Regions from separate parts of the Thauera sp. SDU_THAU2 genome, predicted to be linked through region 1. Evidence: riboswitches for the same ligand, from Rfam matches in the RefSeq annotation. Region 1 holds a riboswitch; the other holds the start of a gene.
What was found. A riboswitch is a leader RNA that binds a small molecule or an ion and turns the genes downstream of it on or off. The one in region 1 is predicted to bind S-adenosylhomocysteine.
Positions count from the first base shown of each region.

Region 1 (3,202 bases):
CTGGTCGTCTTCGCTGAGGAGTTCGAACTTGACGGTCTGGCCGCCGATGACCAGGCCCTTGGCGTTGGCGTCTTCGAGCGCGAGGCGGGCGCCGTTCTCGCCGTCCTTGCCGAAGTGGGCGATCGGACCGGTCAGCGGGCCGGCATGGCCGATCTTGACGACGGTCTGCGCCTGGGCGGCAAAGCCGATGCCGACCAGGGCAAGTGCAAGCAGGGTCTTCTTCATGTGCGTCTCCGGAAGGTGCATAGTTTGCAAAGAGTCATTGCAGGGGCGTTGCAAATCCATGGTGGATGGCAGATTCTAGCCCAGCGGCCTGTCGTCGGCAGGCCGGGCAAACCCTTGAGGAATCGATGACATGAAACGCTTGCTTGCCTGGCTGTGCGCCGTGCTGTCGGCAATCGGCATCACTGCCTGCGATTACTTCAACCTGCGCGAACTCAAGCCTGGAGAATCGACGGCGGCGGAGGTGCGCGAACGTTTCGGCCCGCCGCAGATGGAGTGGCGCAACGACGATGGCTCGGTGACCTGGGAGTTCACCCGCCAGCCCGAAGGCACCGAGTGCTTCATGATCACGATCGGTCCGGACGAGATACTGCGCAGCGTCGAGCAGGTGCTCAACGAACAGAACTTCGCCCGCGTGGTCAACGGCATGAGCGGCGACGAAGTGCGTCGCCTGCTGGGCAAGCCGGCGCGCAGCCAGTTCTTCCGCCTGAAACGGGAAACCGTGTGGGAGTGGAAGATTTCCAACGGCCCCGATGGCACGAGCGACCCGGTGTTCTTCACCGTGTCCTTCAATACCGACGGCAGGGTCACCGGCACGGGCCGCTACACGCAATATCGACGCTGAATGGAGGCTGTCATGAGCCAGACCGCTACCCGGACTGCGACCTCGTTCCCGATGCGCTGGCTGCGCGGGATGGGGCTGCTGCTGATGTTTGCAGGGGCGCTGCAGCTTGCGGGCTGCGCGACTTTCGAGCCGCCCCGTCCCTTCACCACCGAGGCCGAGGCGCTGGCCGCCAAGGGCGAGCCGAGCCGGCGTTGGCAGAACGACGACGGCACGACCACGCTGGAGTACGCCACCCAGCCTTACGGCCATACCTGCCTGATGGTGCAGGTCGACCAGGGCGGCATGGTGTTGCGGCAGTGGGACGCGCTCGAAAGCGAGAACCTTGTGCGGGTGCAGAAGGGCATGACGCCGGAGGAGGTCGAACGCATGCTCGGCCAGCATCGCTCGGTGCAGACCTTCAAGCTGTCGGGCGAGGAAGTGTGGGACTGGAACATCCGCAACAATGGCCCGGGCGTCGCCACGCGCTTCAACGTGCATTTCATCGACGGCCAGGTGGTGCGCACCAGCCAGACCTACGTGTATCCACGTGACGGCGCCTTTTGGGGCTACGGTTGGGGGTATGGCCGGTCGTATTACGGCTACCCCTACTACCGCCATCCGTTTTTCGCGCCTTACCCTTTTCACCCGTACTGGTGGTAGCCGGGCCGAGCAGGCTGCTATTGGCAAGCGCTGTCGCGAGCCGATACAATTCCGCTCCTGCCGAGGAGCGCTGCGACCCCATCTGATTTTGTAAGGGCCAGGCTCGGCAACCGATCAACGGCGCTCACAAACCTTCTGCCGGTTTGTGGCGCCGTTTGCTTTCGTATCAGGCGTCACCCGGCGATCGTCGAACGACCGAGGTGACACCCGATGCAAGCCGACCGCACGACCGAACTCCGCCAGCTGCTCGCCGAGCGCATCCTGATCCTGGATGGCGCCATGGGCACGATGATCCAGCAGCACACGCTGGGCGAGGCGGACTACCGCGGCCAGCGCTTTCTCGACCACCCGCGCGACCTCAAGGGCAACAACGACCTGCTGGTGCTGACGCGTCCAGACGTGGTCGGTGGCATCCACCGCGCCTATCTCGATGCCGGCGCCGACATCATCGAGACCAACACCTTCAACGCCACCCGCGTGTCGCAGGCCGAATACGGCCTCGAAGCGCTCGCCTACGAGCTCAACGTCGAAGGCGCGCGCCTGGTGCGCCGGCTGTGTGACGAATACACCGCGCGCAACCCGGCCAAGCCGCGCTTCTGCGCCGGCGTCATCGGGCCGACTTCGCGCACGCTGTCGATCTCGCCCGACGTCAACGATCCGGGTTTTCGTAACATCAGTTTCGACGCGCTCGCCGACGACTACTACGAGTCGGCCAAGGCCCTGCTGGAAGGCGGCGCCGACATCCTGCTGATCGAGACGGTGTTCGACACGCTGAACGCCAAGGCGGCGGTGTTCGCCGTCGAAAAGCTGTTCGACGAGATTGAAAAAAGCGGTGGCCAGCGCACGCCGGTGATGATCTCGGGCACCATCACCGACGCCTCCGGCCGCACGCTGTCGGGCCAGACCGCCGAAGCCTTCTGGAACTCGCTGAACCATGCGCAGCCGATCAGCTTCGGCCTGAACTGCGCGCTCGGCGCCGACCAACTGCGCCAGTACGTCGAAGACCTGTCCAACGTCTGCGACACCCATGTGTCGGCCCACCCCAATGCCGGCCTGCCCAATCCGCTGTCGCCGACCGGCTACGACGAGACGCCCGAGCACCTCGCCGGCGAAATCCGCCAGTGGGCCGAGGCCGGGCTGCTGAACATCGTCGGCGGCTGTTGCGGCACCACGCCGGCGCACATCGCCGAGATCGCCCGGGTGGTGGCGGAATTCCCGCCGCGCAAGGTGCCCGAGGTCGAGAAGAAGCTGCGCCTGTCCGGCCTGGAGCCCTTCAACGTCGGCGACGACAGCCTGTTCGTCAACGTCGGCGAGCGCACCAACGTCACCGGCTCCAAGGCCTTCGCCCGCATGATCCTCGAAGGCCGCTTCGACGATGCGCTGGCGGTGGCGCGCCAGCAGGTCGAGAACGGCGCCCAGGTCATCGACATCAACATGGACGAGGCGATGCTGGATTCGGTGGCGGCGATGGAGCGCTTCTGCAAACTCATCGCCTCCGAGCCGGACATCTCGCGCGTGCCGATCATGCTCGACTCGTCGAAGTGGTCGGTGATCGAGACCGGCCTGAAGTGCATCCAGGGCAAGGGCGTGGTCAACTCGATCTCGATGAAGGAAGGCGAGGCCGAGTTCCTGCGCCAGGCGCGGCTGGCGCGCCGCTACGGCGCGGCGGTGATCGTGATGGCCTTCGACGAGGCCGGCCAGGCCGACACCTTCGCG
Region 1 is NZ_JBBWUN010000003.1:3,842,170-3,845,371, reverse strand. It holds gene AAFL97_RS19775 (branched-chain amino acid ABC transporter substrate-binding protein) at 1-225, opposite strand, end outside; gene AAFL97_RS19770 (hypothetical protein) at 356-847, shown strand; gene AAFL97_RS19765 (hypothetical protein) at 899-1,486, shown strand; S-adenosyl-L-homocysteine riboswitch at 1,543-1,619, shown strand; partial or broken gene metH (methionine synthase) at 1,697-3,202, shown strand, end outside.

Region 2 (3,202 bases), 630 kb from region 1:
CTGCCTCGATCAGTGCCCGCGCGGCGGTGCGCGAAGGCGCAAGCCCTCGCGCCACCAGCAACTGGTCGGCACGCAGCATGCCGTGGCGCTCGGCCGGCGTCCTGGCTTCCGCCGGCTGGCGCGGCCGTCCCTGGCGGGCATGGAAGGAGTTCATGCTCATGCGGACGGCCCCACGATGTGCTCAGTAGCGGTAGTGCTCGGGCTTGTACGGCCCTGCCACCGGCACGCCGATGTAGTCGGCCTGGGCCTGGCTCAGCACGGTCAGCCTGGCGCCGATCTTCTTCAGATGCAGGCGGGCGACCATTTCGTCGAGCTGCTTGGGCAGCACATAGACGCCGACCGGGTACTCGGCGGTCTTGGCGAACAGCTCGATCTGCGCCAGCGTCTGGTTGGCGAAGGAGTTGCTCATGACGAAGCTGGGGTGGCCGGTGGCGCAGCCCAGGTTCACCAGGCGGCCTTCGGCCAGCAGGATGATGCGCTTGCCGTCGGGGAAGATGATGTGGTCGACCTGCGGCTTGATGTTCTCCCACTGGTACTGGCGCAGGCTGGCGACTTCGATCTCGGAGTCGAAGTGGCCGATGTTGCAGACGATGGCGTTGTTCTTCATCGCCTTCATGTGATCGTGGGTGATCACGCCGACGTTGCCGGTGGTGGTGACGAAGATGTCGCCGAGCGCGGCGGCTTCTTCCATGGTGACGACGCGGAAGCCTTCCATCGCCGCCTGCAGCGCGCAGATCGGGTCGATCTCGGTGACCCACACGGTGGCGCCGAGGCCGCGCAGCGACTGGGCGCAGCCCTTGCCGACGTCGCCGTAGCCCAGCACCACGCCGATCTTGCCGGCGATCATCACGTCGGTGGCGCGCTTGATGCCGTCGACCAGCGATTCGCGGCAGCCGTACAGGTTGTCGAACTTGGACTTGGTGACCGAATCATTGACGTTGATCGCCGGGAACTTCAACTCGCCGCGGGCGTGCATCTGGTACAGGCGGTGCACGCCGGTGGTGGTTTCCTCGGTGACGCCCTTGATCTGCGCCAGGCGGGTGGAATACCAGCTCGGATCGGTCTTCAGCTTTTCCTTGATGCTGGCGAACAGCACTTCGGCTTCTTCGCTGTCCGGCTTGTCGAGCACCGACAGATCCTGCTCGGCGCGCGCGCCCAGGTGCAGCAGCAGCGTGGCATCGCCGCCGTCGTCGAGGATCATGTTCGAGTAGCCGCCGTCGGCCCATTCGAAGATGCGGTGGGTGTAGTTCCAGTAGTCCTCGAGCGATTCGCCCTTGACCGCGAACACCGGCACGCCCGAGGCGGCGATGGCGGCGGCGGCATGGTCCTGGGTCGAGAAGATGTTGCACGAGGCCCAGCGCACTTCGGCGCCGAGCGCGGTCAGCGTCTCGATCAGCACCGCGGTCTGGATCGTCATGTGCAGCGAGCCGGTGATGCGCGCGCCCTTCAGCGGCTGGCTGGCGGCGTAGTCCTCGCGGATCGCCATCAGGCCGGGCATTTCGGTTTCGGCGATGCGGATTTCCTTGCGGCCCCAGTCGGCAAGCGACAGGTCGGCGACGACGAAATCCTTGAAATCAGCCACAGCGTTCATGTGATGCTCCGTGCTATGGCCGGGAGGGAAGGGGCATGGCGTGCGGCTCACCCGGCATCCCGAACCCGGCAGGGTTATGGGGAGAAACGCCTTCGGACGACACACGAAGGTGTTTCGGGCGAGCGCCGTTCAAACCGCCGCGGCAGCGAGCCGCGGGTTTCCGAGCCTGGGGGCCTGGGCTGGACGGCCCGGCGCCTCGCAGCGCTCCTCGGAACAAGGACAACATTATACGGCGACTGGCGGGGGAGTGCGCGCCTGGTGTCTCGGGCAAGGCGAGCGAGATGATCCGCCAGCGCCCGCCCATTGACGAAGACCGGTTCGCACATCGAGGTGGATGCCCTGGCGTTCTCGTCCGGAGGCTCGGCGATCGCCGGATTGGCGCCGGATTCTGCGCGGTGTGCAAGGGCGCAGCCATGCCGCGCCTACAGATTCTGCCCGGTCTGCCGATATCGCCCATCAGAATTTCCTAATTTCATCATTCTTGAGCCTCCGCTCCAGTGGCATCGGATCGCCATTGGCGGAGGCATGAGAGGAGACACATGGCACTGAAGACACTTTCCGTCCGGTCGCAGCTGGTACTGCTGGCGGCGGCAACCTGTGGCTTGCTGCTGTTCGCCCTGGGCGCCGCGCTGTGGCAGATGCAGGCAGGGGGCGCGCGGCTGTCCGGCTTCATCGATACCGAGCTGGCGGTCGAGCGCGACGTCATGCGCGCGTATGCGAACGGGCTCCAGATGGGGCAGGCGCTGCGCAACATCGTGCTCGATCCCGCCAACCCGAAGGCCTATGAGAACTTCGACGGCGCGAGGAAGCAGTTCGACGAGGCCTTCGGCCGTGTCGTGCAGCACGCCCGGGTGCTCGATGGCGGCGCCGGAGCCGCGGCGGAGATGCAGAAGATCGCCCAGCGCTGGGCGCCCTTGCAGGCGCAGGTGATCGAAAGCGTGCGCGCCGGCGATTCGCAAGGCGCGCGCGAGCTGCTGGTGCGCAGCGAGACGCCGGTCTGGCGCGAGATCCGCGCCGGGCTGCTGAAGCAGATCGCGCACCTCGAGCAATTGACGGCCGGCATGCGGGTCGAATCGGTCCAGGCGCTGGAGCGCAGCCGGATGGTCGTGGCGGCGCTGGGCGGGGCAGCGTTACTGGTGTGTGTTCTGGCGTCGGTGCTGGTGACTCGCAGCCTGCTCGGCCGCCTGGGTGGGGAGCCGGTCTATGCGGCGCAGGTCGCCCGTCGCATTGCCGATGGCGACTTGCAGCAGCCGGTCGCGGTGGAAGGCCGCAGCGCGCAGAGCGTGCTCGCAGCGATGCGGGAGATGCAGGCCGGACTAGAAACCACCATATGCAACATCCGCGCCGATGCCGTGCGCCTCGTGCGTGCCACGGCGCTGCTGCGCGACAACGAAGAGAAAGTCGCCACGGCGTCGCTGGCCCAGACCGATGCGGCGCAGTCGATCGCTGCCGCGGTCGAACAGCTCAGCACCAGCATTGCCGTGGTTGCGGAGCATGCCGGGGATGCGGGTCGCTTGAGCGGAGATTCCGAGCGGCAGGTGCGGGACGGCGTCGCGATCATCAACGGGGCCGTGACGGTGATCGGCCAGGTTGCCCAGCGCATGAGCGACT
Region 2 is NZ_JBBWUN010000003.1:4,467,757-4,470,958, forward strand. It holds gene AAFL97_RS22605 (TlyA family RNA methyltransferase) at 1-160, opposite strand, end outside; gene ahcY (adenosylhomocysteinase) at 182-1,591, opposite strand; S-adenosyl-L-homocysteine riboswitch at 1,705-1,807, opposite strand; gene AAFL97_RS22615 (methyl-accepting chemotaxis protein) at 2,131-3,202, shown strand, end outside.
Region 2: another riboswitch for S-adenosylhomocysteine. It lies ahead of ahcY (adenosylhomocysteinase); the one in region 1 lies ahead of metH (methionine synthase).